DNA from 2 places in the Paenibacillus sp. IHBB 10380 genome. Region 2 is predicted to be linked to the other one. Evidence: a T-box and tRNA genes for the amino acid it is inferred to sense, from the RefSeq annotation. Region 2 holds a T-box; the other holds one or more tRNA genes.
What was found. A T-box is a leader RNA that pairs with one kind of tRNA and senses whether it is charged. The one in region 2 lies ahead of trpS (tryptophan--tRNA ligase), so its partner is inferred to be a tRNA-Trp.
Positions count from the first base shown of each region.

Region 1 (15,300 bases), 1.3 Mb from region 2:
AGAATTAATATTATTAATCAGATGCTAAAGTATGCAGAACTGTATGACTTAGATGGCATTAATCTTGATTTCGAGAATGTATATACGAAAGATGGGGATAACATATCCCAATTTGTACGTGAAATTAAACCTTTAGCAGAAGCTCGGGGGTTAATTATTTCTGTAGATGTTACCCCTAAATCGAAGAGTGAAATGTGGTCACTTTTTCTAGATCGAGAAGCTCTTGGATCGGTTGCTGATTACTTAATCGTAATGGCATATGATGAGCACTGGGCAGCTAGTCCCAAAGCGGGTTCAGTAGCTTCACTTCCGTGGGTAGAGGCAGCATTACAAAAAATAATAACAGAAGATCATGTTCCACCAGAGAAATTGATTCTAGGGATACCGCTCTATACACGGATTTGGTCTGAGGAAATGGTAGATGGAAAAACAAAGGTTAGCTCCAAATCTGTGGGAATGGACAGTATTGCAGAAATTATCCGCACAAAGAAGTTAACACCAAGCTATCTGGAAAGTCCCCAACAAAACTATGTTGAATACACGGAAGAGGGTATACTCAAGAAAATATGGATAGAAGATGAAGTATCATTACAGGCCAGAGTAGATTTAGTGAAATCATTGAATCTTGGAGGGATTGCTTCTTGGAACAGAAGTTTTTCTAACAAACAGGTGTGGGAAGTACTGAAGGGTGTAGCTCCTTAATGTATTCGGAAATCATAATATGATTCAATAATTTAGGTCAATAAAAAACGGGCGTCCTTAAATTTAAGGATGCCCGTTTTTTTAATATTAGAAAGTATAAACTTTCAATCCTTTTCGTAGGTGAACGAATACTGGCCTTTTGAAATCGCGAAGCAATTTAATTATCTATATCACGCTGAAATATGAATTAAGTGTGATGATCGATCTGTTGATTCAATCATTGGATAATCCTCTGAGTTTTAGGTCACTTATTTGGAAAGCGACTCGTTCGGTGCTTTAGTCGCATTAGGATCAGATACATTTTCTTGAGCACGCTGATCTAGCAGTAAATCGGCTGAAATATTAGCTTTATCTGGATCGAGTGTCAGCATCGTTCTACAGAACATGCAACGATCCGTACGACCTAGAATCTTTGTGAGTTTGTCGCATTCGGGGCATTGGATTTGAACTGCGCTAGTAGATAACATACCAGCCCAGAAGTAGATCGCTAAGCTTCCAACCATAGCTATAAGTCCGATTACAAGGCCGATGCCTGCAAACACTTTGCCGGTATGTCCCCAGAATACAATACCTCCCGTTCCTAGAACCATAAGGCCCATCCCAATCATAGTTAAAAGTAATCCCCATAAGCGAAAAGCATTGATTTTAGCAGATTTAAATATCATGATATGATCCCCTATCATTAGAATAGTTGAGATTATTAAAGAAGGAACTTGTATATATGTGTAGAAGTAATTAAGTATAACTGAATTGGCCTATTTACGCCAAGAGAAGTATGGAGGGGATTGGGAACTGTGGAGCAACCCGATTTGTTTTTTAAAAGGGAAATATTTGATGAAAGTACTATAGGGAGTATTGCGTATCATGAAATCCGATACCGTGATCATGGAGCATTACTCTATGACTTTGAATATCAAATATTAGTCGTGCATGAACCGAGAGCTAGATATTCAAAGGTTGAACATACGATTATTCAAGACAGCCGCTGCGAAATTCTTCATACTAACTTAGTAGAACTTCGGAAGTGGTTAATTGCTGGAGACAAAGAAGATGTGGTGAAATACCTCTTAGAGGGTGATATTCTCTTGGATAATGAAGGTGATCTGTTGAAGCTTCGTCTTGAATTCCAGAGTTTTGAACAACAGCTTCGTGACCAGATGATGTTCTTAGAGTTTTCGCGGTTCTTATGGTTGTATGTAGAAGCTAAGCGTTATATGGAAGAGCATCGTATTATGGATGCTTATCACAGTGTCATGGAGTCACTGCATCACTGGGCTAGGATTGAACTTATTGAACGTGGTATTCTTCCACGCTCTTATGTGTGGGAGCAGGTAAGGGGATTGAATTCTGCTGTTCATAAATTATATGAAGAATTAACGGTAAGCAAGGAAACTGTTGAGCAAAGAATTGAGCTAGTTCTGTTAGGATGCGAGTTCTCCGTCATGTCCAAGATGGCGCAGTGTTCTGTACTACTACTACGTATATTGAGTGGTCGAATACAAGCGTGGAGTATTGAAGATTTAATACACCATCCTGAGCTAATGTCCGTGAGTACAGAGTTGCCGCTCGTTTTGCGTAAATTAGTGTACCACTCTTTTGTCAAAGAGGTTATTGTGCGGAATAGTAATATACGAGGGAATCAGAACATTCTGTATCAAGCAAAGATAGAATGAAGGTGTTAAGGATGTATGAAGTAAGGAACATTGGTGGTAATCCCCTTAATTATTGCCAATGTTTATAATTTAAAAAATAATTTGACTCCGTTATATATTCTGTGATAAATTATAACTCGCCCCATTAAACGAGATATGATGATTTTGAGATCATAACAGCAAATCAAGAAAAATTTTATTGAAAAATAACTCTTGACGAAATAATGGATGGCATGATATGATATAGAAGTTGTCGCCGAGAATGACTGGTGATGACGAAAGAGAAATTGATCTTTGAAAACTGAACAACGAGTGAGTAAAGATTTCATGAAAGTGAAGTCAAAACAAATGAGAAATCATTTGGTAGAGAATGCAAATTCTCGCCAGTTTGTTTCAAAATGAGCATATCGCTCTTTTCAATTCTATTGGAGAGTTTGATCCTGGCTCAGGACGAACGCTGGCGGCGTGCCTAATACATGCAAGTCGAGCGGAGTTGATGGAGTGCTTGCACTCCTAATACTCAGCGGCGGACGGGTGAGTAACACGTAGGTAACCTGCCTGTGAGACTGGGATAACTACCGGAAACGGTAGCTAATACCGGATAATACATTTTCTCTCCTGAGAGAATGTTGAAAGGCGGAGCAATCTGTCACTTACAGATGGACCTGCGGCGCATTAGCTTGTTGGTGAGGTAACGGCTCACCAAGGCGACGATGCGTAGCCGACCTGAGAGGGTGAACGGCCACACTGGGACTGAGACACGGCCCAGACTCCTACGGGAGGCAGCAGTAGGGAATCTTCCGCAATGGACGAAAGTCTGACGGAGCAACGCCGCGTGAGTGATGAAGGTTTTCGGATCGTAAAGCTCTGTTGCCAGGGAAGAAGATTCAGGAGAGTAACTGCTCTTGGAGTGACGGTACCTGAGAAGAAAGCCCCGGCTAACTACGTGCCAGCAGCCGCGGTAATACGTAGGGGGCAAGCGTTGTCCGGAATTATTGGGCGTAAAGCGCGCGCAGGCGGTCATTTAAGTCTGGTGTTTAATCCCGGGGCTCAACCCCGGGTCGCACTGGAAACTGGGTGACTTGAGTACAGAAGAGGAGAGTGGAATTCCACGTGTAGCGGTGAAATGCGTAGATATGTGGAGGAACACCAGTGGCGAAGGCGACTCTCTGGGCTGTAACTGACGCTGAGGCGCGAAAGCGTGGGGAGCAAACAGGATTAGATACCCTGGTAGTCCACGCCGTAAACGATGAGTGCTAGGTGTTAGGGGTTTCGATACCCTTGGTGCCGAAGTTAACACATTAAGCACTCCGCCTGGGGAGTACGGTCGCAAGACTGAAACTCAAAGGAATTGACGGGGACCCGCACAAGCAGTGGAGTATGTGGTTTAATTCGAAGCAACGCGAAGAACCTTACCAGGTCTTGACATCCCTCTGAATCCACTAGAGATAGTGGCGGCCTTCGGGACAGAGGAGACAGGTGGTGCATGGTTGTCGTCAGCTCGTGTCGTGAGATGTTGGGTTAAGTCCCGCAACGAGCGCAACCCTTATGCTTAGTTGCCAGCACATTATGGTGGGCACTCTAAACAGACTGCCGGTGACAAACCGGAGGAAGGTGGGGATGACGTCAAATCATCATGCCCCTTATGACCTGGGCTACACACGTACTACAATGGCCGGTACAACGGGCTGCGAAATCGCGAGATGGAGCCAATCCCACCAAAGCCGGTCTCAGTTCGGATTGCAGGCTGCAACCCGCCTGCATGAAGTCGGAATTGCTAGTAATCGCGGATCAGCATGCCGCGGTGAATACGTTCCCGGGTCTTGTACACACCGCCCGTCACACCACGAGAGTTTACAACACCCGAAGTCGGTGGGGTAACCCGCAAGGGAGCCAGCCGCCGAAGGTGGGGTAGATGATTGGGGTGAAGTCGTAACAAGGTAGCCGTATCGGAAGGTGCGGCTGGATCACCTCCTTTCTATGGAGAATCGTTTCCTGCAACGGAAACATTCAACTAAGAGTCAAGATAAGACTTATGGAACAATAGATTCCATGAATATTTCCTCACTCGTTGTCAGTTTTGAAAGAGCAATCTTTCAACTATGTTATTTCTCTTGTAGAAATGACTTTGATCCTTGAAAACTAGATAACGAAACGAATTTACGATTTAGAACATTCTTTTATATTTAACATTCAACTCATTATGAATTGAATGAAGTGTAAAGGTAGCTAGCGAATTTGATGTGATGATCGATCCTTTGGGAGTTCATTTCAACCTCTAATGGGTTCACTCAATAGATGAAATGAACGGACAAGAGAGCGGACAGCGCAACAAATGAGCGAAATGGTTAAGCTACTAAGAGCACACGGAGGATGCCTAGGCGCTAGGAGCCGATGAAGGACGTGGCGAACAACGAAACTGCCTCGGGGAGCTGTAAGCAAGCTTTGATCCGGGGGTGTCCGAATGGGGAAACCCAGCTGTGGTAATTCGCAGTTACTCATTCCTGAATACATAGGGAATGTAGAGGCAGACCAGGGGAACTGAAACATCTAAGTACCCTGAGGAAGAGAAAACAATAGTGATTCCGTCAGTAGCGGCGAGCGAACGCGGAACAGCCCAAACCAAGGAGCTTGCTCTTTGGGGTTGTGGGACGTCTCACATGGAGTTACAAAGGATTAGGTTAGGTGAAGAGGTCTGGAAAGGCCCGGCATAGAAGGTAAAAGCCCTGTAACCAAAAGTCTAATCCCTCCGAGACGGATCCCGAGTAGTGCGGGGCACGTGAAACCCCGTATGAATCTAGCAGGACCATCTGCTAAGGCTAAATACTACCTAGCGACCGATAGTGAAACAGTACCGTGAGGGAAAGGTGAAAAGCACCCCGGAAGGGGAGTGAAATAGAACCTGAAACCGTGTGCTTACAAAAAGTCAGAGCCCTATTTATGGGTGATGGCGTGCCTTTTGTAGAATGAACCGGCGAGTTACGTTCCCGTGCAAGGTTAAGGTGAGAAGCCGGAGCCGCAGCGAAAGCGAGTCTGAATAGGGCGAATTTTAGTACGTGGACGTAGACCCGAAACCGAGTGATCTACCCCTGTCCAGGGTGAAGGTGCGGTAACACGCACTGGAGGCCCGAACCCACGCATGTTGAAAAATGCGGGGATGAGGTGGGGGTAGCGGAGAAATTCCAATCGAACTCGGAGATAGCTGGTTCTCCCCGAAATAGCTTTAGGGCTAGCCTCGGAAATAAGTCGTGGAGGTAGAGCACTGATTGGGTGCGGGGCCCGCAAGGGTTACCAAACTCAGTCAAACTCCGAATGCCATAGACTCGAATTCCGGGAGTCAGACAGTGAGTGCTAAGATCCATTGTCGAAAGGGAAACAGCCCAGACCATCAGCTAAGGTCCCCAAGTGTGTGTTAAGTGGGAAAGGATGTGGAGTTGCACAGACAACCAGGATGTTGGCTTAGAAGCAGCCACCATTGAAAGAGTGCGTAATAGCTCACTGGTCGAGTGACTCTGCGCCGAAAATGTAACGGGGCTAAACACGCCACCGAAGCTATGGCTTGATGCTTTGCATCAGGGGTAGGGGAGCGTTGTATGCAGGTTGAAGGTGTACCGTAAGGAGCGCTGGACAGCATACAAGTGAGAATGCCGGTATAAGTAACGAAAAGATCAGTGAGAATCTGATCCGCCGAAAGCCCAAGGTTTCCTGAGGAAGGCTCGTCCTCTCAGGGTAAGTCGGGACCTAACGCGAGGCCGAAAGGCGTAGTGGATGGACAACAGGTTGAAATTCCTGTACCACCGTAATCCGTTATGAGTAATGGGGTGACGCAGCAGGGTAGTGACGCGGACTGATGGAAGTGTCCGTCTAAGCAGTGAGGCTGATGTGTAGGCAAATCCGCACATCATGAAGGCTGGGCTGTGATGGGGAGCGAAAATTATAGTAGCGAAGGTCATGATCTCACACTGCCAAGAAAAGCCTCTAACCAGGAGAAGGTGCCCGTACCGCAAACCGACACAGGTAGGCGAGAAGAGTATTCTAAGGCGCGCGGAAGAACTCTCGTTAAGGAACTCGGCAAAATGACCCCGTAACTTCGGGAGAAGGGGTGCCCCGGTAGTGTGAATAGCACGAGGGGGCCGCAGTGAAAAGGCCCAAGCGACTGTTTAGCAAAAACACAGGTCTGTGCGAAGCCGCAAGGCGAAGTATACGGGCTGACGCCTGCCCGGTGCTGGAAGGTTAAGGGGAGTGGTTAGGGGTAACCCGAAGCTATGAACCGAAGCCCCAGTAAACGGCGGCCGTAACTATAACGGTCCTAAGGTAGCGAAATTCCTTGTCAGGTAAATTCTGACCCGCACGAATGGCGTAACGACTTGGGCGCTGTCTCAACGAGAGATCCGGTGAAATTTTAATACCTGTGAAGATGCAGGTTACCCGCGACAAGACGGAAAGACCCCATGGAGCTTTACTGCAGCTTGATATTGGATTTGGGTACGATCTGTACAGGATAGGTGGGAGCCTGAGAAGTAGGAGCGCAAGCTTCTACGGAGGCGCCGTTGGGATACCACCCTGATCGTATCTAGGTTCTAACCTAGGACCGTAAACCGGTTCGGGGACAGTGTCAGGTGGGCAGTTTGACTGGGGCGGTCGCCTCCTAAAGAGTAACGGAGGCGCCCCAAGGTTCCCTCAGAATGGTTGGAAATCATTCGAAGAGTGCAAAGGCAGAAGGGAGCTTGACTGCGAGACCTACAAGTCGAGCAGGGACGAAAGTCGGGCTTAGTGATCCGGTGGTACCGCATGGAAGGGCCATCGCTCAACGGATAAAAGCTACCCTGGGGATAACAGGCTTATCTCCCCCAAGAGTCCACATCGACGGGGAGGTTTGGCACCTCGATGTCGGCTCATCGCATCCTGGGGCTGAAGTAGGTCCCAAGGGTTGGGCTGTTCGCCCATTAAAGCGGTACGCGAGCTGGGTTCAGAACGTCGTGAGACAGTTCGGTCCCTATCTGTCGTGGGCGCAGGAAATTTGAGAGGAGCTGTCCTTAGTACGAGAGGACCGGGATGGACGCACCTCTGGTGTACCAGTTGTTCCGCCAGGAGCATAGCTGGGTAGCTACGTGCGGACGGGATAAACGCTGAAAGCATCTAAGCGTGAAGCCCCCCTCAAGATGAGATTTCCCAATTAGTAAGACCCCTTGAAGACGACGAGGTAGATAGGTTGGAGGTGGAAGTGCAGTAATGCATGGAGCTGACCAATACTAATCGGTCGAGGGCTTATCCTAAAAGTTTCATGAAGTGAAACTACTTCGGAAGCATATGCTGTTTTAACATTGCAAATTCGTTTCGTATCTAGTTTTCAAGGATTAAACCTTGAATAATAGTTATATTCCCTGATAGCTCAGTTGGTAGAGCACTCGACTGTTAATCGAGTTGTCACAGGTTCGAGCCCTGTTCGGGGAGCCATATGGAGAGGTGTCCGAGTTGGCCGAAGGAGCACGATTGGAAATCGTGTAGGCGCCAAAAGCGTCTCGAGGGTTCGAATCCCTCTCTCTCCGCCATAGTATTTATGCTTACGAAGCGAGCTTTACTTCGTAAAACTTTTAGGCCCGTTGGTCAAGGGGTTAAGACACCTCCCTTTCACGGAGGTAACATGGGTTCGAATCCCATACGGGTCACCATATTTATTAATATCGAAAAGAAGCTTGCTTTAAACTCGATATATGTGATATGATAATATTCATCTATTTAATGGAGGCTTAGCTCAGCTGGGAGAGCATCTGCCTTACAAGCAGAGGGTCGGGGGTTCGATCCCCTCAGCCTCCACCATACGATCCTCTACTGGATATATGGATGAAATTAAATATTTTGTAAATGACGCGGGGTGGAGCAGCCCGGTAGCTCGTCGGGCTCATAACCCGAAGGCCGCAGGTTCAAATCCTGCCCCCGCAACCAATTATTCCTTTGCTAAGGAATAGAATATGTGGAACCGTGGTGTAGTCGGTCTAACATGCCTGCCTGTCACGCAGGAGATCGCGGGTTCGAATCCCGTCGGTTCCGCCATTTTTATAGTAGTGATATTTCAATATGGCTCGGTAGCTCAGTCGGTAGAGCAAAGGACTGAAAATCCTTGTGTCGGCGGTTCGATTCCGTTCCGAGCCACCATTTTCATTGTAAATTGAATATTTGGTGCGCCGGTGTAGCTCAACTGGTAGAGCAACTGACTTGTAATCAGTAGGTTGGGGGTTCAAGTCCTCTCGCCGGCACCATTGTTTTGGAGGATTAGTGAAGTGGCTAAACACGGCAGACTGTAAATCTGCTCTCTACGAGTTCGGTGGTTCGAATCCATCATCCTCCACCATTTCTTTTATAGGGGCATAGTTTAAAGGTAGAACAACGGTCTCCAAAACCGTTGGTGTGGGTTCAATTCCTGCTGCCCCTGCCAAAGAAATTTATGATGTAGATAATAACATGGCGATTGTGGCGAAGGGGTTAACGCACCGGATTGTGGTTCCGGCATTCGTGGGTTCAAGTCCCATCAGTCGCCCCATTTTTTTGAATGAGTTGTTCTGTTTCACTATGATGTAGATAATAATATGGCGATTGTGGCGAAGGGGTTAACGCACCGGATTGTGGTTCCGGCATTCGTGGGTTCAAGTCCCATCAGTCGCCCCATTAATTCTAATGTTGGGGATTAGCCAAGCGGTAAGGCAACGGACTTTGACTCCGTCATGCATAGGTTCAAATCCTATATCCCCAGCCATTATATGCGGACGTGGCTCAGCGGTAGAGCATCGCCTTGCCAAGGCGAGGGTCGCGGGTTCGATTCCCGTCGTCCGCTCCATTTTTGTACGGCGCCATAGCCAAGTGGTAAGGCACAGCTCTGCAAAAGCTTTATCCCCAGTTCAAATCTGGGTGGCGCCTCCATTAATTTAATATGCGGGAGTGGCGGAATCGGCAGACGCACAGGACTTAAAATCCTGCGGTAGGTGACTATCGTACCAGTTCAAGTCTGGTCTTCCGCATTAATTAATTAATAAAATATGCGCCCTTAGCTCAGCTGGATAGAGCGTTTGACTACGAATCAAAAGGCCAGGAGTTCGAATCTCTTAGGGCGCACCATGAATTACGCCGATGTGGTGGAATTGGCAGACACGCCGCACTCAAAATGCGGTGCCGAGAGGCTTGCCGGTTCGAGTCCGGCCATCGGTATACAAAAAAGGTTTATAAGATTGCTTTTCGAAGCGATTTTATAAACCTTTTTTCTGTTATTAGTAAATATACTTGATTCTTATTAGAGATGTAAATTACCGTAATTCAGCAATGATCTGTAACTAGAAGAATATATGAACTATTAATAATAACGGTAGGGGTACAAGTGACCTCTTCTTTTTCGTTTCTTATTAGAATTTCTAAAAAGTTATTTGCAGGCTTATTATCTCTGGCTGTATTTTCTCTCCTCGCAGTAACAGCTAACGCTGCCAATGATTTACCCTCTAGTAACAATGGGGTACAAGCTAAGGAAATTGTGCCTATAAAAGAAATTATGTCAATAAATGAAACTATGCCTATAGGTGACAGACAGGTAGAAAATCAGTCATATTACAATTCTTTCACAGGAACGGTGAAGAAAATAAGTGATGTTGAAGGTGTTGCAGGTACGAAGTACGTGCTAGTTGAAAATGCAGAGGGTGGCATAGCCAACTTTGTAATATCTACTGACACCTATCTAGCAAATGTAATTGAACTTGCTGAGGGCTCCACAATTACCGGTTACTATGAAGCAAATGCACCGATGATTTTAATTTATCCAGCTCAATACAATGTTAAAGTTATTACAGCTAATCATCCTAAAGATGAGAATATAAAGGTAGATTTATTTGACAAGGATCTGGTTAGCGCTGATCATTCGCTGCAGCTGAATAAATCAGATCAGACCACAGTGGTGTCCCAGGATGGGAAGGCTTTTGAAGGTGAACTCACAAACAGAAAACTTGTTGTTTCATACGGCATATCAACAAGAAGTATTCCAGCACAAACAACTCCAACGAAAATTGTTGTATTATTCGAAAAAGAAGTGCCTCCCATTCATCAATTAACGGATGAGGAAATGTCTACAATGATTGGAGATGTTTCTACTATGGAGATCGTCGTGAATGACAAAATAATCAAAGCTCCAGCAGCATTCATCAATGAAGGTGGGACGGTTATGGTTCCACTTCGAGCCATTGCTGAAGCTCTAGAATATGACCTTACTTGGAATAATAAGCTGAAGAGTATTATGTTTGGTGAGGTTGCTTCATTAAAAATAGGTGAGGATAACTACAAGAATTCCAGTGCGACTTCTATTCAATTAGGGGCTTCTCCACAATTGGTTGGGAATAACGCTTTTGTTCCTTTGAGCTTTTTCAAGACTGTGGTTGGCATGAATCATGCGTACGTATTTGAAGCACAAATTGTTATTAGCAACGATGAAGCCATTATGGAATAGTTAAGTGAATAAGCTATTTACTGATAAAAACTCTTGAGCTGCAGTTGCTCAAGAGTCTTTTTATAAAGGAGTGCTCTTAAAAATGGCTCAAATCTCAAAAATATTCTCCTTAATCAACGCTCCCCCTTTGCTTTATCGCGGGTAATCGGTAAAATAGGATATAAATGTTCTGCATCAAGGAATACTAGAAAATTTTACTATAGGAAGGAATTACTTAATTTGATTATTCAACCTAAAACACGAGGCTTTATTTGTACGACTGCACATCCGGAAGGCTGTGCTAAACAAGTACAGCGTCAAATCGACTATGTAAAATCCCAACCAGCTATCGAAGGCCCACGTAATGTGCTTGTGATAGGCGCTTCTACAGGCTATGGACTGGCTTCTAGAATCGTGTCTTCATTTGCTGCTGGGGCTAACACGGTCGGCGTTTATTTCGACAAAGCTGCAGAGGGTGCACGCACAGCTTCTGCAGGTTGGTACAATTCCGCTGCGTTTGAGGAAGCTGCCAAAGAAGCTAACCGTCAATCATTCAGTATCGTGGGAGACGCTTTCTCCGATGAGATTAAAGAAAAAACGATTGATTTGATCCGCACCGAGCTTGGAAAAATTGATTTGGTTATCTATAGTGTGGCATCACCGCGCCGCACACATCCAAAAACAGGCGAGACATTCTCTTCTGTCATTAAGCCGATTGGTGAAACCTATACGAATAAAACCGTCAATTTCCACAATGGCGAAGTAACGGAAACAACGATCGAGCCTGCGAGTGAAGAGGAAATTCGCCAAACGATTGCTGTAATGGGCGGTGAGGACTGGGAAATGTGGATAGATGAGCTTGAACAGGCTGGTGTGCTAGCAGAAGGTGCAACTACCGTTGCTTATTCGTATATTGGACCAGAAATTACACACGCTGTATATCGTGAAGGAACGATTGGTTATGCCAAAAATGATTTGGAAGCAACAGCGAAACGACTTCACGAGAAGCTTGGAACTCACGGCGGACGCGCATTTGTGTCAGTGAATAAAGCACTCGTAACACAATCCAGCTCAGCTATCCCTGTAGTACCTTTATACATTGCTGCTCTTTACAAAGTTATGAAGGAACAGGGTATCCACGAAGGCTGTATCGAGCAAATGTATCGGTTGTTCTCTGATCGACTCTATAATGGATCGAAGGAGACGCTTGTAGATGGAAGAGGTTTAATCCGTGTTGATGATTGGGAAATGAAGCCGGAAATTCAAGCTGAGGTCACGAAGTTGTGGTCAGAGCTAGAGACGAATAACGTGTATGACCTTTCTGATCTGGAAGGGTACCGCAAGGAGTTCTTCCAACTCTTTGGCTTTGAAACCGACGGCGTAGACTACGAAGTCGATACGAATCCAGAGGTAGACATTCCGAATCTTCGTTAATACAGGTAACGTCACTGTTCAAAGGGGCGCAAATGGTCCCTTGAACGGTGTTCTGGTTGTGAACATAGGATGGACTAACAAAGCTATATAAACGACTGAGAGGTGACTTCTGAATGGTTCAGGAGTCATCTTTTTTATATTATGAGATTGAATTTCGTTACTTTGCTATCTTATTCGGCTATACGTACATTTGGAGCCTGGTGAGGTATAGTAATGCTATAGTAATTAATCAGTGAGTATATAGATATCAAGTGGGAGGTCTCGAGATTGCCACTAGGGAATAGCAGATATACAGAGGGGAATTCGATGCAAACCGTTAAAACAAAATATTTTGAATATGGACAAGAAGAAATGGACTATCTTACAAGCGTGGATGTAACACTGGGGGTAGCGATAGCTCGAATGGGCAAGGTTGAGCGTGTCATTATTCCCGATCTGTTCACGGCGCTCGTCTATGCCATTGTAGGCCAGCTTATTTCTGTGAAGGCGGTCCACAAGATTTGGACAAGGATACAGGATCGATTTGGTGAGATAACTCCGCAAAATATAGCCATACAGACAGCCGATGATATCCAACGATGTGGGATGACGATGAAAAAGGCGGTTTGCATTCAAAATGTTGCCCGTATGATTGAACAAGGCGCATTTGATTTGGATGAACTGTATGTTCTATCAGATGGCGAGGTCGTCAGGAAATTGATAACCTTAAATGGAGTTGGTAAATGGACGGCAGAAATGATGCTTATTAATGCAATGGAACGCCCTGATGTAATCAGTTGGGGGGATATAGCCATTCGCCGCGGAATGATGAAATTGTATGGTCTAAGTGAACTTTCACAAGAGCAGTTTGAAGAATATCGTCTAAGATATTCACCTCTGGGTTCAGTTGCTTCTATATACCTGTGGACCATCTCATTTGAATAAGTAGAAATTAAGCGACAAGGAGTACATGAAGTGGACAAAACGATTAGAGTACAGATATTTGAATTGGTGGATGAGGAGTATCAAAAGTTCGCCTCTGCACTTATCCCGAATGTTAATAATGTTGTGGGGGTTCGTCTGCCGGAGCTGCGTAAATTGGCAAAAAAAATCGCAAAGGGAGATTGGCGTATCTATATAGAACATGCTCAAAGTGAATATTTTGAGGAAATCATGCTACAGGGCATGGTTATTGGTTATGTAAAAGCAGACATTGAAGAAATTTTGCAATATGTGGCTAAGTTTGTGCCTAAAATTGATAATTGGTCAGTATGCGATAGTTTCTGTGTAGGGCTAAAATTCACTAAAACGAATATGGAACAAGTATGGGATTTTTTGCAGCCGTATCTGTCGTCTGAAAATGAATATGATATACGTTTTGGTGTAGTCATGCTTCTTAATTTCTACATTGAAGAAGAATACATTAGTCGAGTGTTACAGCTACTGGACAATGCTAAACATGAGGGATATTATGTGAAAATGGCGGTCGCTTGGGCAGTATCAATCTGTTATGTAAAGCTGCCTGAACCTACTATGACATACTTGAATAGCAATTCACTGGACGATTTCACATACAACAAAGCTCTGCAAAAAATAACAGAGTCTTACCGCGTGGATCCAGAAACAAAAAAAAGGATTCGTAGCTTGAAACGAAAATAAAGAGGCTTGATTGAAGTGGAGATGGGAATAAAACTCCCCAGAGGATAAGGTCAGAGTCCATTCTGTAAAAGGTAGCCTATCATCCGTGGAAACGAATAATAGGCTACTCTACATATTATGCAATGTATTTTTGGGGAATCCAACATATGAAAGTGGTCGCTCGGATTATGAACGACAATCATGCCTTCATCTTCTGTATGCTCTAAGGCTCAAATCCCTGTTGGCTCACATAAAGCTGATCCTTGGAGAAAACCTGAAGCAATCGCTCATAGACCATGCGATAGGCAGCGGGGTGATACCAATCTTCCATACCTATCTGTTTGTACAACGTTTGAATACCTAAATTACGAGTTCGTCTCCCGCCACTGCCGTCTCCCATGAAATAATCATCCACACACACCCGATCTACTAGTGAACGTAATATTTCCGCAAAACCCTCGCTACTTGGTAACACAGGCGCAATCGTTGCCTGCGTAGGTACACCCGCCTCAGTCAATAATTGAAGGGTCTTTAACCTAGCGGGAATGGGAGGGGCATTCGGAGAAAAATGTTTGCGGATGTCCTCAAGGTCAGTTTCAACCGTCATACTCACACGTACTTTCTTCCCTAGGCGTAACAACAGATCAATATCTCTCCTAACAAGAGGGCTGCGGGTCTGGACGAATAAAAAATCGGGTGGATCGTTAGCCATGACCTCCAGTAAAGATCGGGTGATTTGTTCTTTGTGCTCAATAGGTTGATAAGAATCGGTGCTCGATGACATGAAGATGGTGACGGGTCCTTTGGTTTTGGCTCTCTGAAGCTCCTTTTGGAACACGTGAGCAGCATCTTTCTTAACATCAACCCAAGTGCCCCACTCCGCGTTACGAAAAGTAGAGACTGGCATTTGTCGTACATAACAGTAAGAACAACCAAATGAACAACCCGTATAAGGATTTAGCGAATGACTATAGCCGGAGAGAAAACCAGTTCCTTTGTTCAAGAGCGTTTTTGGTGTTTTGTATAAATATTCTGTTTTCATACGATTACTCCCGAAAGTTTAGTCATGGTCAAGATAAGTTGAATTATGCAATGTTGTCAGCAAGATCCCATCCTCGAAGATGAAAGATAACTCTACTTAGCATCGTGAAAAATAATACCAAGACTGTATCTTATCCCAGATGTAATCGTACTAACGCCATGTCGGAGTGTGTTTTTGTAATATCCGCGCGTTCCCAAAACAGGTCGGTGTTGGGTCGGGAAAATTAGACCCTCACCTTGTTCTAATGTGATAACGTGACCTCGGCTTTGCGCACGGGGTCGCTGCTCTACCAGTAGAAACTCTCCACCTGTGTAATCCTCTTCCTTTTGATTGAGGGCGAACACTACTTGGAAGGGGAAAGACACTTTCCCATACAAATCCTGATGCAAGCA
Region 1 is NZ_CP010976.1:4,050,439-4,065,738, reverse strand. Features, by position in the region: gene UB51_RS18450 (glycosyl hydrolase family 18 protein) at 1-702, shown strand, start outside; gene UB51_RS18445 (YgzB family protein) at 951-1,367, opposite strand; gene UB51_RS18440 (nucleotidyltransferase-like protein) at 1,497-2,375, shown strand; rRNA gene UB51_RS18435 (16S ribosomal RNA) at 2,777-4,332, shown strand; rRNA gene UB51_RS18430 (23S ribosomal RNA) at 4,701-7,630, shown strand; tRNA gene UB51_RS18425 (tRNA-Asn) at 7,736-7,811, shown strand; tRNA gene UB51_RS18420 (tRNA-Ser) at 7,815-7,906, shown strand; tRNA gene UB51_RS18415 (tRNA-Glu) at 7,952-8,026, shown strand; tRNA gene UB51_RS18410 (tRNA-Val) at 8,099-8,174, shown strand; tRNA gene UB51_RS18405 (tRNA-Met) at 8,224-8,300, shown strand; tRNA gene UB51_RS18400 (tRNA-Asp) at 8,331-8,408, shown strand; tRNA gene UB51_RS18395 (tRNA-Phe) at 8,435-8,510, shown strand; tRNA gene UB51_RS18390 (tRNA-Thr) at 8,539-8,614, shown strand; tRNA gene UB51_RS18385 (tRNA-Tyr) at 8,622-8,706, shown strand; tRNA gene UB51_RS18380 (tRNA-Trp) at 8,717-8,790, shown strand; tRNA gene UB51_RS18375 (tRNA-His) at 8,820-8,895, shown strand; tRNA gene UB51_RS18370 (tRNA-His) at 8,945-9,020, shown strand; tRNA gene UB51_RS18365 (tRNA-Gln) at 9,034-9,108, shown strand; tRNA gene UB51_RS18360 (tRNA-Gly) at 9,115-9,189, shown strand; tRNA gene UB51_RS18355 (tRNA-Cys) at 9,199-9,272, shown strand; tRNA gene UB51_RS18350 (tRNA-Leu) at 9,285-9,370, shown strand; tRNA gene UB51_RS18345 (tRNA-Arg) at 9,391-9,467, shown strand; tRNA gene UB51_RS18340 (tRNA-Leu) at 9,476-9,557, shown strand; gene UB51_RS18335 (stalk domain-containing protein) at 9,724-10,836, shown strand; gene fabV (enoyl-ACP reductase FabV) at 11,056-12,249, shown strand; gene UB51_RS18325 (DNA-3-methyladenine glycosylase family protein) at 12,556-13,173, shown strand; gene UB51_RS18320 (DNA alkylation repair protein) at 13,204-13,887, shown strand; gene UB51_RS18315 (SPL family radical SAM protein) at 14,090-14,908, opposite strand; gene UB51_RS18310 (2OG-Fe(II) oxygenase) at 15,001-15,300, opposite strand, start outside.
Region 1: it has a tRNA-Trp gene. The T-box ahead of trpS (tryptophan--tRNA ligase) is inferred to sense a tRNA for this amino acid. The anticodon was not compared.

Region 2 (15,300 bases):
TAGGTGGGAGCCTGAGAAGTAGGAGCGCAAGCTTCTACGGAGGCGCCGTTGGGATACCACCCTGATCGTATCTAGGTTCTAACCTAGGACCGTAAACCGGTTCGGGGACAGTGTCAGGTGGGCAGTTTGACTGGGGCGGTCGCCTCCTAAAGAGTAACGGAGGCGCCCCAAGGTTCCCTCAGAATGGTTGGAAATCATTCGAAGAGTGCAAAGGCAGAAGGGAGCTTGACTGCGAGACCTACAAGTCGAGCAGGGACGAAAGTCGGGCTTAGTGATCCGGTGGTACCGCATGGAAGGGCCATCGCTCAACGGATAAAAGCTACCCTGGGGATAACAGGCTTATCTCCCCCAAGAGTCCACATCGACGGGGAGGTTTGGCACCTCGATGTCGGCTCATCGCATCCTGGGGCTGAAGTAGGTCCCAAGGGTTGGGCTGTTCGCCCATTAAAGCGGTACGCGAGCTGGGTTCAGAACGTCGTGAGACAGTTCGGTCCCTATCTGTCGTGGGCGCAGGAAATTTGAGAGGAGCTGTCCTTAGTACGAGAGGACCGGGATGGACGCACCTCTGGTGTACCAGTTGTTCCGCCAGGAGCATAGCTGGGTAGCTACGTGCGGACGGGATAAACGCTGAAAGCATCTAAGCGTGAAGCCCCCCTCAAGATGAGATTTCCCAATTAGTAAGACCCCTTGAAGACGACGAGGTAGATAGGTTGGAGGTGGAAGTGCAGTAATGCATGGAGCTGACCAATACTAATCGGTCGAGGGCTTATCCTAAAAGTTTCATGAAGTGAAACTACTTCGGAAGCATATGCTGTTTTAAACTTGCAAATTCGTTTCGTATCTAGTTTTCAAGGATTAAACCTTGTGCTGATTTTAAATTGCATCTCTTTAGGGGAATTGAATATTTTGTATAAGGTATACAAAGTAGACAAGCAGTTGAAAAATCCTGTTTGGTGGCGATAGCGGAGGGGTTCCACACGTACCCATCCCGAACACGACCGTTAAGCCCTCCAGCGCCGATGGTACTTGGACCGCAGGGTCCTGGGAGAGTAGGACGTCGCCAAGCAGTTACCACATCCTTGTGGTATTTTTTTTGCCTGATTTCTTTCACTTACATAAGCATAAATATTCTTTTAGTAAGTAAGTAGGTCAGCAGTTCAATTCTATTCCCTGATAGCTCAGTTGGTAGAGCACTCGACTGTTAATCGAGTTGTCACAGGTTCGAGCCCTGTTCGGGGAGCCATTTATGGAGAGGTGTCCGAGCTGGCCGAAGGAGCACGATTGGAAATCGTGTAGGCGCCAAAAGCGTCTCGAGGGTTCGAATCCCTCTCTCTCCGCCATTATTATTATTTAGGCCCGTTGGTCAAGGGGTTAAGACACCTCCCTTTCACGGAGGTAACATGGGTTCGAATCCCATACGGGTCACCAATTATTATTATTATTTTGAATGTGTATGGAGGCTTAGCTCAGCTGGGAGAGCATCTGCCTTACAAGCAGAGGGTCGGGGGTTCGATCCCCTCAGCCTCCACCATCATACGCCGTTGTAGCTCAACTGGTAGAGCAACTGACTTGTAATCAGTAGGTTGGGGGTTCAAGTCCTCTCGACGGCACCATCTTTATAATAGTGCGGAACCGTGGTGTAGTTGGTTAACATGCCTGCCTGTCACGCAGGAGATCGCGGGTTCGAGTCCCGTCGGTTCCGCCATTTTTAGTAAGGGTTATTAGCTCAGTTGGTAGAGCACCTGACTCTTAATCAGGGTGTCGAAGGTTCGAGCCCTTCATAACCCACCATTTTCTTATCAAGTGTGCGCGTGTGGCGGAATTGGCAGACGCACTAGACTTAGGATCTAGCGTCTATGACGTGGGGGTTCAAGTCCCTCCACGCGCACCATATGTTTGCGGACGTGGCTCAGCGGTAGAGCATCGCCTTGCCAAGGCGAGGGTCGCGGGTTCGATTCCCGTCGTCCGCTCCATTGTTACAATGTAATGTGCGCCCTTAGCTCAGCTGGATAGAGCGTTTGACTACGAATCAAAAGGCCAGGAGTTCGAATCTCTTAGGGCGCACCATTTTCATATATATAATATCGGGACGTAGCTCAGCTTGGTAGAGCACCTGGTTTGGGTCCAGGGGGTCGCATGTTCAAATCGTGTCGTCCCGATACTAATTTTTACGCGGGTGTAGTTCAATGGTAGAACTTCAGCCTTCCAAGCTGATAGCGTGGGTTCGATTCCCATCACCCGCTTCATAGTAGAAGTACTTTAAATCCTTGCCCTGCAAGGGTTTTTTCTTTGCATAAAATTCGATTAATGGCTGCTTATTTTTGTTTAAATGGATAGATTGGACGATATTATATGATGATTATTAGATTGTGGGTGTGGATATAATTGTTATGAAGTAAATGTGATATAGCAAAAAATGTATGATAATGCTAGAGTTAGCTTAGTAAATCTTATAGGTAGGTGATTCATTAATGGATGATAATATAGTAGAAGGAATACAAGAAATGAATATTGATGATTTGCGTGACGACTTATTAGCAACTTTGGTGTTTAGATCGAATAATGAGACCTTAGATTTAGATTTGACAGTGACCTTGACGGTTGGGGGAACTTTAATTAGTGGTAAGCTGGTATCGGGTAAGACATATTGTGATGGTGTAGCAGGGATGCTCAATAACACGGGGATGAGTGGGAGAAGACTTTCAGAATTTTTCACTGATTTCGGCAAAGAGCGATATGCTGATAATGATGGAGACTATGATGAGGACGGGGAGATTCAGTTACCATCATATATCCACTTGAAAGATGCTAGAGTGATAGTAGGAAATCTAAATCTCGGATGGTGGAGAGGTAAATTGACTTCTATCAATGGCTTTACGATTGGGGAAATATATAATTCATAACTTGTGATTATATCTAAATAGAATCATAAAATAGATATAGGAAACAGGTAAGTTCTTTTTTAGAGAATCTACCTACCTGTTTTAATGGATAAGCCGTATTTATTTAATGAATACACATTGACTGCGGGCTTACATTGGGAATATAATATATAAAATATTTTAACAGCTGTGATGAAGGGTAAGTAGAGGTACGATAAAGACTTTCAGAGAGCCGGTGGTTGCTGTGAACCGGTGTCTAGCGTATCGTTGAATGGCCTTCGGAGTTGCTTTGCTGAATCATCACCATGATGTAGTAGGGAAGGCCGGGGTTCCTCCCGTTATCCTCAGGAGCATTATAAGAGTTCGTACATGGAGCTCCGTAATGTTTGAGATAATCGATACTCTGCTATGTATGCAGAAGGATCGGTTAATTAAGGTGGTACCACGATAGCTTCGTCCTTTATTGGGTGAGGCTTTTTTGTGTATAAAAGAAAATGTATTTGAGGTAACCGAAAAGAACGTGGGTTAAAGCTCGAAGCATAGGCTCTACTTTGTGGAGTATTAAAGGGGGTGATGGCCATGGAGGATGGCTGGTGGTGGCGACTATATGTTGAATTACTTGTTGATGTACCTTGGGATGTTCCAAATATGAGGAGGCCTATTTATGTTAAAAGAAAGAGTATTAACAGGAGATCGTGTGACCGGAAAGCTCCACCTTGGTCATTACGTCGGAAGTCTAAAGAATCGGGTTATGCTTCAGGATCAGTTTGAGACATTCGTGTTGCTAGCAGATGTTCAGGCATTGACGACTCATTTCCATAAACCAGAATTAATACGAAGCCATTTAAGGGAGATTACCCTAGATTACTTAGCAGCTGGAATTAAGCCTGAATCTACAACGATCTTTGTTCAATCCATGATACCTGAAATTTCCGAGTTAACCGTATTATACTCCATGTTCGTTACTGTGAATGTGCTACGTCATAATCCAACGATTAAATCGGAATCGCGAAATAGCGGGCTAGATGATATGAATTACGGTTTCCTCGGTTATCCTGTGAGCCAGGCTGCGGATATTACCTTTTGTAAAGCAACGATTATACCCGTAGGTGAAGATCAGCTTCCTCATCTGGAGCTAACGCGTAAAATTGTACGTCGATTTAATGAATTGTATAAGCCTATACTTGTGGAGCCTAAGCCACTAATCAGTGATATGCCTCGGCTAGTAGGTACGGATGGTCGTGCGAAGATGAGTAAGAGTCTTGGAAATTCTATTGATCTTGATTCTTCAGCTGAAGATATTTCTCACCAAATACGTAAAGCAGTTACTGATCCTGCGCGAATTCATAAGCATGATCCCGGACATCCAGATATTTGTCCGATTTATGCTTATCATTGTGCTTTTCGCCCAGAGGGATCATCAGAAATTCATGAAAATTGCCAGAAGGGAACTATGGGGTGTGTTGAATGTAAAAAACTCATAAGTGTGTCTATTGAGGAGCTTCTAGAGCCGATGCAGGAACGTAGGGCTTATTATAAACACAGACCTAGCATGGTTGAAGATATTTTGATGACAGGAACGGAGCGAGCTCGTACCATTGCTCAATCAACGATGCATGAAGTACGAGAAGCGATGAGTCTTAATTATTTTGGTTGAAATCCAATATAAACAAAACGATTTACTATTAAATCAAAGCATAGGGTATTTGCTAGCTAACCTATGTTTTGATTTAGCCTCTTGTAAAATATTTGGGATACCGCTAGACTGGTATATGGCATAATATAGCAGTGTGGGAAGGGGAAAGAGCATGTTTAAAAAGTTATGGTCTGCGCTATTGATCACAACGATTTCTATGATGTTGGTTGTGCCGGCATTCGCCGCAGAATCACAAGTTGTCGTATCAAATGGTGGAACAAAGACAATTCACAAAGCGGATTCAAAAGGTTTCTTCTGGAAACTGAAAAAGGGGGACAATATAGTATACTTACTAGGTTCAATTCATGTAGCTAGTAAAGATATGTATCCGCTTAGTTCAACAGTGGAGAAGGCGTTCTCTATCTCGGACAAAATAGTTGTTGAAGCAGATATTGTACATATGGACCAAGAGAAGTTTGCGGCTCAAACTTTAGAAAAAGGAACATATCCAGAAGGAGAAACGATTCAAGATCATATTTCTCCAGAACTATATGCTAAGCTGACTGACTTCTTGAAAGCTAATGGATTACCAGAGAATGGACTCGACGGCTTAAAGCCATGGTTAGTACAGAACGTACTGTCATCGCTCGCTGTTAAGGAAGGTTACAGTGAAGTTCCGGGTATTGATAGCTATTTCTTAAGTAAGGCTGGTAAGAAGCCGATCCTGGAGCTAGAAGGTATGGATTTTCAATTGAATATGCTAGCAGATGTTACTTCTGAGTTTCAAGAAGTGCTACTAAGGGATATGCTTGTGACACCTGAGACAGAGGGTGCTGGCAGCGGCATAGATGTGTTAGCCTCACTTTGGAAGAAGAGTGACGCCAAAGGGCTTGCTGATCTATTGAAAGAGTCTGCGTATGTATCAGAAGAAGCATTTTTATATAATCAATATATATTTGAAGATCGCAATGTAGGCATGGAGGAAAAAATACGTGGCTATCTAAATGATGGGACGGGAAATACGTACTTTGTCATTGCAGGTGCAGGTCATTTTATTGGACAAGACAACATCATTCAAATGTTGAAAAAGAACGGTTATACTGCATTACGAATTCATTAGTCGTTCTTACATCATTGTTAACCCCCTAAAGCAACTGTTTAGGGGGTTAACTGTTTATAAGATATTAGGCCTTTAATAGATGGCTTGTCCGTCAAATGATTTAACATCTAGTGGGGCAGCCAGGAAGTTGCCAGCCTTACCTACGAAAGAAGTGAAGTGTGTACTAGCATTGTGGCTTGCTACTGCATCGGCATCTTGCCAAACTTCAACCATAGTGAATATATTATCTTTGTCGGTACTTTTGAATAAGTCGTAAGAGATATTTCCAGTTTCTGCTCTCGAGACTTCAAGTAAAGGTTGAATCTCCTCAATAAATGCTTGATGCTTATCAGCAATAACGTTAAATGTAGCATGAATAATGATCATTTAATGTTCCCCCAGTAGTGATCCGTTTTCCTTCTATATTACTTCCATTGAGCAATTGTATCGATAGGTAGACGTACAGAGTTATAACCGCTGTTTGCTGCTTTACCTATGGATATAAGCATAACAGGAACGTGGCGATCTTTATCTAATCCGAATGCCTCTGCAATCTGATCTTTCTCATAGCCAGCGATTGGATTTGTATCGTATCCATGAGCGCGAGCTACGAGCATGAGTTGCATAGATACAAGAGCCCCATCAATGAGGACGGTCTCTTTGTTAACTTGAGGATCAAGTGCTGAGAAATGAGCTGCATATCTTGAAAGTTGCATCTCTTTTACCTCTAGAGGCATATAACCAAGCTCAACGGATTTACCCAATATTTCCTCGGCTTTGTCGAAATTGTTTAGATCACCAAAGACAGCGATAACTGCTGAAGATGTCTCAACTTGCGTTTGATTGAATCGTGCTAGCGGCGCAAGGATCGCTTTTGCCTCAGGACTCTCAATAACAACAAAGCGCCATGGCTGTAAGTTAATTGAAGAGGGAGCAAGGGTAGCTTCTGTAAGTATTTCAGTCATCTCTTCACGACTAATTTTGACGGATGGATCATAAACTCGGATTGAACGACGTCCTGTAATAATTTCTGTAAAATCATTTGTTTTGATGGAATTCATAGTGTATAGCTTCTCCTTTGTATGTTAGATATAGGATGACCATCCTTTGGTCATATTTATTCAAGTTTCTAAATTTTAAAAATGGCTAATATGGTTGATCATCCGGTTGAGCATCTCGGACAGCGCACTGCGCTCGTGGTCCTTGAAGTCTTTAAGCAATTGCGTAATAAATTGTTGCTTCTCATTCTTATAGGCGATGATTTCTTGCCGTCCATGATTCGTGAGTGTCACGAGTGTGACTCGATTATCATTGGGATTGTTACGCCTTGATACCATACCCGCTACTTCAAGTTGTTTTATGTGCCGAGTGACTGCTGCATTGTCAATTTTCACTTCTTTTTGGAGTGTGGTTTGACTAATTTCATCTACTTGATATAGCTGATTTAAGATCTGCAATCGTGATGGACTAATACCTGCACAACGTTCAAACTTAGTACTAATCTGTTTATTAAGAGACTGCAATTGGTCAAAAATATGAGCTTCCTCAGATAATGATGGGGTCAAAGTATACCTCCTTATAAACTATGGACAAAATAATTGTGTGCTATTAATTGATATATCAATGATTGATACATCAATTAATATAAATCATCTGTACAGATAAATCAAGTGCGCAAATAAAATATTAGAGGTGTTTTTGTTGAAATGGAGTAGAAGATTGGGTGCGAAAATGAATATATCTTTAATTTAATGATGATAAAGTAATAGTTGTGTGTAAGTACTAGGTACTAGGCGAAAAATTTAGTGGTAATTGAGTACAGGCATGAATAAGGGTGTATTCATACACTGTAAAAAAGGGTGATATTATGCAGGTGAGAAGTAGCTCGAATGCACGAGGAATTGATGTATCTCATTGGCAGGGCGTCATCAATTGGCAGCAGGTTCGAGCCGAGGGGCACGTATTTGCTTTCATTAAAGCTAGCGAGGGTAAATCTGTTAAAGATAAGAAATTCATCGCGAATGTACAAGGCGCTACGATGGCAGGATTGTTAGTAGGCGCTTATCATTTCTCTCGTGCCGCAAGTCCGGCAGATGTGAAAGCTGAGGTGGATTACTTTTTAACAGTGACTGATCCTGTTGAAGATAGCATGAAATTACCGTTTGTCCTCGATATTGAAACGAATGAAGCTGGAAGTCGAACCAATACGGTGAAGACTGTGAGAGCGTGGGTTGACTATTTCAAACAGCGTACGGGGATATTTCCGATGATATATACGTTTCCAAATTTTATAGATACTTCGTTGGATGACTCTTCGTTCCGAGATATCAAGTTGTGGTATGCGTACTACAACAAAGATAGTAGTCCGAACGATCGTGGAGGATGGAAGGAATGGGAGTTTCTTCAGTATTCAAGTTCAGGTACAGTGAAGGGGATCTCAGGTAACGTTGATATGAATGAATATAAAGGTTCAGAGGCGCAACTAAGAGCAGCATATGATCCGAAGACTACGATTCCTTCAGAACCGCCTGAAGTAGAACCCAAACCGCCTCAATGGAAAGAAACGGGTAAGCAATGGCTAGTTGATCAATTAGGAATCAGTGAGGATTGGAAAAGCACGGATACGTTAGATGTAGGTACACTAGGAACCATTCTGGCTAGGTATGCGAATAAATTTGGTAAGTAGAATAAGACGTTAGATGTTCGGAACCGTTAATGTTCATTAACGGTTTTTTCTATATTGTTACAGTTGTATTCACCTGTTTAGTGGGTCATATTGTGAATATCATTAATTTTATAGGTACAATTATTTAAAAATGATGACAGGATGTGCATCTGGGGTAAATGTATTGTATGATTATAGAATCTAATACTAATTCAGAGGTTATGATAAGACAGCTATGAGTTGAGAGGGGAAGTGGAGTTGTGCAACGGAATACAGCACTATTAAAAGATGCAAAAAAGGCACTAGCAGAGACTAGCAGAACTTTTATTATTCCAATTAGTCATCTAGGCCCAGGATTGCAGGAAGCCGTTATATCGGGGTATTTAAGCATGAGAGCCATAGATGAAATTGAAGATCATCCGACGATGACCAAAGAGACCAAAATTCATCTGTTACAATCGGTGTCCTCATTACTAAACACATCCTACACAGATGAGGAGTTTAGTATTTTATTTGAACCCTATATGAAGGACTTACCTGCAGTTAGTATTCGCCTAGCGGACTGGATTAAGCTTGCACCTCCACAGACCAAGTCACTAATCTGTCAGTACACCTCTACGATGGCACAAGGAATGGCCGAGTGGGTTATGAAGAATTGGGACATTAAAAATAAAGAAGATCTGGACGACTATACCTATTACGTAGCTGGTTTAGTTGGAATTATGCTCTCTGATCTGTGGGATCTCTATGGAGAGTCTAATATAAGTAAAGATAAGAGTGTTGCTTTCGGACGAGGTCTACAGCTTGTTAATATTATTAGCAATCGTGTGGAGGACATGGAGCGAGGTGTCAATTTCCATCCGCCAGGCTGGAGTTTTGATGAGATGATGTCCTATGCTCGTCAGAATTTGAAGGATGCGGAGAGTTATACCAACCGTATAAAGCTTGATCCCATCTATAATTTCTGCAAAATACCACTTGCCCTTGCGAATGGAACACTTGACGCTATTGAAGCTGGAAAGACGAAGCTTAATCGTGTCTCCGTACTCAAGATTGTGAGTGGGGCAGTCAGATAAGGAATAGAACATATAGCCGTGTCTCTTAACGAATTAGCTGGACCTGTTCATTTCATGAATGGGTCTATTTTTTTTTTAATACATATCGAAACAAAACCATCTTTTTTATCGTCTAATATAAGATGCCTACTTATATAGATAGCAAGGAGTGCTTATGATGAATAGAAAGGCAGTAATAACTTTAGGGTGCATCATTATATTTGCAACCTACTTCTTATGGAGTCAAGGTACTTATACATATCATCCCCTCGTACGAGAGCATGGTCATAATCAATCTAGACCCGCAAAATTGTTAACTCAAGGTCCATTCTCAACAATGCCAACGCCAAATCGTATATATTATAAGAATAATGTCGCTGTACTGATGTATCATGATGTTTCTCCCAACCCTACAGATGAGAAAAGTATAGATGTGAACGTATTTGAACATCAAATACAATTGATGAGGGATAACGGATTTAAATGGATCACGATGGACCAGTATGTAAATTTTGTAGTTCATCACGAGCCTGTCCCTGATAATGCAGTGCTGATGACTTTCGATGACGGATATGAAACGTTTTATCAGCACGTATATCCAATATTAAATAAGTATAGTATCCCTGCAACAAATTTCTTGATCGTGTCTACGATAGATAATCCAAAGCATGTAGGGATTCCAAAGTTAAGCTGGGAACAGATTAGGCAGATGCATACTTCAGGCATTGATTTCTATAATCATACATTTGATTCACATGGGTATGCTCCCATTGCTATTGAAGGAAAAACAAAGTTACGGCCAGCCCTGATGGGGCCATTAAATGATAAGAAGCATAATCATATTGAAAGTGAGGGAGACTTTAAACAACGAGTTCATCATGATTTGGCTGAGGCCGGTAACATACTGCGTGAAAAGCTGGGGAATGTGAATGATGTGTTGGCTTTTCCATATGGGGGATATACAGATTCTCTCCTGAGTGTGAGTAGGGAGCTTGGAATTCAAGTGACTTTCACCGTGAAAAAGGGAATCAATGGACCCGGACAACAGAACGGATATCGTGTTAATGCAGGTGGAATGTATAATATTCCAGAGATTTTGATACAGTATTTAAAAGAAGGCGCGAGTTCAAGGGGATCTAGTAAGATTGCCCATTCAGGTTCGGTGCTGGATAACAGCAGCATTAAGGACGGATAGTCACACGTGTGCTGATAGGAACTAATGAAGCAAGTTGAAGGACATCATGATTGTACATGCGTATGCATCCATGTGAGACTAGCTTGCCGATAGAAGAAGGGTCATTCGTGCCGTGAATACCATAGTGTGGTCTAGACAAGCCCATCCACATTGCTCCATAGGGACCACCGGGGTTGACCTGTTTGTTAATGATTGTATAATCACCCGCAGGCGTTTGTGTTAGCATAGTACCGATCCCAACCGGAAATTCTCTGACAACGATATCTGAGTCAAGTAGGTACAGACGACGATCGGAAAGATCCACAATAATTCGATAGTTTGGCATAGGCATAATCACTCCTTTAACATAGGTTATGTCACGATTACTAAAAAGGGACTTTTCGGGTGATAATCACCGAAGGAGTTCCTTTCTTTATACTCATTGTGTTCGCTAATCGTAATAAATACTATTTACAACTCATCTAACTTCCTATAGAATCAGACTATTGACTAATTTATTAAAGTATTATTTGGAGTTACAAGTTTAAGATAGTAATGGATTGGGGGAGTAAGGATGATTTTATCTTCAATGCGCAACGTTGTATTCGGATATGATGATAAACCTGTCATTGAGAATGCTTCAATTGATATTGCAGTGGGTGAATTTGTTGGGATTACAGGACCTAATGGAGCGGCTAAGAGCACACTTTTAAAGCTAATCTTAGGACTACTTAAACCTTGGAGTGGCACTGTGACCCTGAATTTAGATATTATAAAGGGAAATAAATTGTCTATTGGATATATACCTCAGCAGGTAGCTTCGTTCAACAGTGGCTTTCCTAGTAAAGTGATTGAATTGGTTCGTTCCGGTTGTTATTCCAAGATGGGACTATTTAAAAAGTTCGGTCCAGAGCAGGAAGCGATTGTGGAACGTAGTCTCAAGCAAGTGGGAATGTGGGATTATCGTAACAAACGAATTGGTGATTTATCTGGAGGACAGAAGCAACGGATATGTATTGCCAGAGCATTGGCACAAGAGCCTAATGTGTTAGTGTTAGATGAGCCAACCACGGGGATGGACAAGGAGAGCAAAGTAGGATTCATGCAATTGTTACGGCATTATGTGGACTCTCATCAATGTACGGTCATTATGGTAACGCATGGTCTGGAAGAGGTAGAAGGCTATTTGGATCGGATTATTCACTTAGAACGCAAAGAACGGGAGGGATGGCAGTGTTTGACTACGACTTCATGCAGCGCGCATTTTGGGCCGGAGGTTTAATTGCTATTATTGCCCCAATCTTAGGTGTCTACTTGATGCTTCGACGTCAGGTTCTTATGGCAGACACACTGTCGCATGTATCTTTGGCAGGAGTTGCACTAGGAGCATTACTTCATGTGAATCAGACCTTGGCAGGATTTCTAACGGCGGTTATTGGGGCCATTGCCATCGAACAGTTGCGACGTAACTATCGGACTTATAGCGAGATGCCTGTAGCTATTATGATGACCTCAGGGCTTGCGCTGGCCGTTGTATTAATGAGTTTACAAGATAATATGAGTAAAAGCTTCAGTTCTTATTTATTTGGTTCCATTGTAGCTGTGAATGAAACACAGCTGTGGTTCATCGCAGGTGTAGCCATCATCGGTCTTTTATATTTTATTGTGCTACGAAGACCGTTATATAGCATGACTTTTGATGAGGAGACTGCTCAAATCGGGGGCGTACGTGTGAATCTACTATCGTTCTCTTTCTCGGTCTTAACGGGTATGACGGTTGCTGCGTCTATGCCAATTGTAGGTGTACTACTAGTATCCGCACTTATGGTGCTGCCTGCGGCATTAGCTTTACGTATTGCTACAGGATTTACAGCAGTGTTGTTCACAGCGGTAGGCATTGGATTTGTTGGTATTTTCAGTGGACTTACAGCATCCTATTATATCAATACCCCTCCAGGTGGAACGATTGCTTTACTATTGCTGGTATTTCTTCTCTTAGGCATCTTTATTCAAAAGTTATACATTCGTATAAAGAGAAAAAATAAAGCTCCTTCAGATATTTTAATATGATATCACCATGAATTCATTAACATGAAAAAACACCCGGAAATTTTCCGGGTGTTTTTGTTGAAATATTAGAAAGGTTAAACCTTCTAATATTTCGTTTATCCTTGGTGTATCAGCATGTGTTGCTGTATATTTAACCCCTGACAGCTAATTGAATAATTCAGCTACAGTTGGTTCCTTGTATAGATGGGTTACAGAATAATTGACTACCAATACAACAAAAGCCCTACCTCTCTTTTGTCCTTGCGGCTCCAATGACCGCGCCAGTGTGAATCAGATATGTCCTTAAAACTCTACTTGTTTTGGGTTTGGTCAAAATAGAAATTTCAAACTTCATCGATTTATGAAGGTTATTCTTCTTACGAGGAACAAATATGGGGTTAAATTAACGATCTAATAATTATTGTATCATAAATAAGTTCGGATATCAACGTATTTTCAATATTTAAAATAATTTGTCCATTTAAGGCTAAATATCAAATCTGAATATATATCATTTTTTTTGCGTGTTTAGCCGATATTTATAGTACCGATAATCTCGCTATTTAAATATAGGAAGGCGCAAATATGATGAATATCAAACAAGCCCATGATGATAAAGACCAGAGTATACGCGCTGTAAGAGAGAGGTTTTATAAGGCTTTTTTGATGAAGTTGATATTTAATTATATTCTAGGTTCGATTATGGCAGCCATGGTTATGGGAAGCGTAATGATGATTACGACATTGGAAAGTTCTTCAGTAGAGATTAAGCGACTAATTCTTATACTTTTGTTTTCTTTAGTCGTGATGATGACAGCAGAGATCACTGTTTTTTTTAGGCATATTCGTCCGATCCGCAGGGGCTTGCTTCATGAATCAACAGACATAAGTATTATGGAGAAGGCTTACATTCAGACTCACTGTCTTCCAAAACTTTCGGTATACCGTATTCTAGGTCCACATTTAGTGGGGGTGTCAGTACCAGCAATTTTGTTAGCAAGTTGGATGGTGCATGAGAAATTACTTCATTTTCCTTATTATTACATTAGTTTGGCTGTTATAGGTGCATTTTTGGTAGCTAGTATGCATGCTATGGTTGAGTTTTTCCTAACAACAGTAGCTATACGTCCGATCGTTATCGAGTTTAGGAAACAAGGGATAAATCACTGCGGTGTCGATTTCTTAGCTGAGGGACATTCTTTCTCTTCCATACGGCTTAAGTTCTTGTTTAGTGCCATGTTAATAGGAATATCTCCCTTAATATTATTCAGTATAGCCGCACAAATTCGGTTAGGAAATATGAACAGCGAAATAGTAAAGGATTACTGGGTATGGGCGGGACTTATTTTATTTATTAGTATTGGCTTTTCATATTTGGGTGCATGTTTGATTACACAAGATGTCCAGCGACCGATAGGACAGTTATATGATGCTATGGATAAGGTAAGGAAAGGTGAATTAGTACAAATAACCAATTCCTATTCGGATGAATTTTCTAAATTAGTCGCAGGTTTTAATATGATGGTTAAGGGGCTTGAGGAACGGGAGAAGAAAAATAGGGATATGTTAGATAGTTATTTCTCTACACTTGCCGCAGCATTAGATGCAAGAGATGCGTACACAGCGGGGCATTCAATTCGTGTTACAGAATATGCCGTGCTGATTGGTACTCTCGCTGGGATGTCCAATGAAGATATTGGGATCATCCGTAGATCGGCCTTACTACATGATATCGGTAAGATTGGTATTAGCGATGGTGTTCTGCTCAAGGAAGGTCGATTGACAGATGATGAATTTGATCATATCAAGACTCATACTACAATGGGAGTGAATATATTAGCGCAGATTCAGCCTAAGGAGGCGATGGCACCATATCTTTCAGGTGTAAGATCTCATCATGAACGTTTCGATGGCAAAGGATATCCAGACGGGCTGGTGGGGGAAGGAATTCCGAGATTAGGACGCATTATCGCTGTAGCAGATGCCTATGATGCTATGACCTCAGATCGCCCTTATCGTAGAGGGATGGAATATAAACAGGCGCTTTCTATCCTTGAAGAAGGAAGAGGTATCCAGTGGGATCCCACATATGCTAAATTATTTGTGGATCACATGAGGGAAAGAGAACAAACATAACGTGAAATGAACTCATCTAAAGGGGGTTCTTCCTTTTCTCCGTTACTGAATATAGAAATCCCCTGAATGCTTGAACGCCAAGCCATCAGGGGATTTTTTGTTAAATATTTATCAGTGAACGAATGCCATCCTTGTGGGATTGTGAACTGGAAATGGCATACCCTTGGTCATATAACTATTTCTCATTGCCCGTGATTAATGTGTATTCATCATTGGTCATCTCAAGTAGTTCCTGAAAGCCTGAGGAAGCATAGATCTTCTTATCCTTAGTGATGAAGAGCGCTTCTGTGTGTTCTAAATTCTCAATGAATTTCAAGCCTTCTTCAATGCCTAAGGCGTAGACACTGGTGGACAACCCATCAGCATCAATGGATTTATCTGTGAGTATGGTTAAGCTACTCAGGTTATTATCGATGGGGAATCCTGTCTTCGAATCAAGAAGGTGATGGTAATGCTTCCCGTCCTCTACAAAGAACCGTTCATAAATGCCAGAAGTTACAATTGTCTGGTTATTCACATGAATATTGCCGATAGGATTTCCACGTGATTCGTTAGGATCTTGAATTCCAATCGTCCAGAGCTGATCGCCAGGCTTCTTGCCCAT
Region 2 is NZ_CP010976.1:5,343,665-5,358,964, forward strand. Features, by position in the region: rRNA gene UB51_RS24165 (23S ribosomal RNA) at 1-774, shown strand, start outside; rRNA gene rrf (5S ribosomal RNA) at 950-1,066, shown strand; tRNA gene UB51_RS24175 (tRNA-Asn) at 1,168-1,243, shown strand; tRNA gene UB51_RS24180 (tRNA-Ser) at 1,249-1,340, shown strand; tRNA gene UB51_RS24185 (tRNA-Glu) at 1,354-1,428, shown strand; tRNA gene UB51_RS24190 (tRNA-Val) at 1,456-1,531, shown strand; tRNA gene UB51_RS24195 (tRNA-Thr) at 1,538-1,613, shown strand; tRNA gene UB51_RS24200 (tRNA-Asp) at 1,629-1,705, shown strand; tRNA gene UB51_RS24205 (tRNA-Lys) at 1,716-1,791, shown strand; tRNA gene UB51_RS24210 (tRNA-Leu) at 1,808-1,891, shown strand; tRNA gene UB51_RS24215 (tRNA-Gly) at 1,899-1,973, shown strand; tRNA gene UB51_RS24220 (tRNA-Arg) at 1,991-2,067, shown strand; tRNA gene UB51_RS24225 (tRNA-Pro) at 2,086-2,159, shown strand; tRNA gene UB51_RS24230 (tRNA-Gly) at 2,173-2,243, shown strand; gene UB51_RS24235 (hypothetical protein) at 2,472-2,903, shown strand; T-box leader at 3,063-3,346, shown strand; gene trpS (tryptophan--tRNA ligase) at 3,547-4,539, shown strand; gene UB51_RS24245 (TraB/GumN family protein) at 4,691-5,638, shown strand; gene UB51_RS24250 (putative quinol monooxygenase) at 5,711-6,004, opposite strand; gene UB51_RS24255 (nitroreductase family protein) at 6,043-6,678, opposite strand; gene UB51_RS24260 (MarR family winged helix-turn-helix transcriptional regulator) at 6,754-7,182, opposite strand; gene UB51_RS24265 (glycoside hydrolase family 25 protein) at 7,485-8,303, shown strand; gene UB51_RS24270 (squalene/phytoene synthase family protein) at 8,543-9,358, shown strand; gene UB51_RS24275 (polysaccharide deacetylase family protein) at 9,513-10,532, shown strand; gene UB51_RS24280 (L,D-transpeptidase) at 10,519-10,857, opposite strand; gene UB51_RS24285 (metal ABC transporter ATP-binding protein) at 11,086-11,793, shown strand; gene UB51_RS24290 (metal ABC transporter permease) at 11,739-12,581, shown strand; gene UB51_RS24295 (HD domain-containing phosphohydrolase) at 13,146-14,696, shown strand; gene UB51_RS24300 (FAD:protein FMN transferase) at 14,872-15,300, opposite strand, start outside.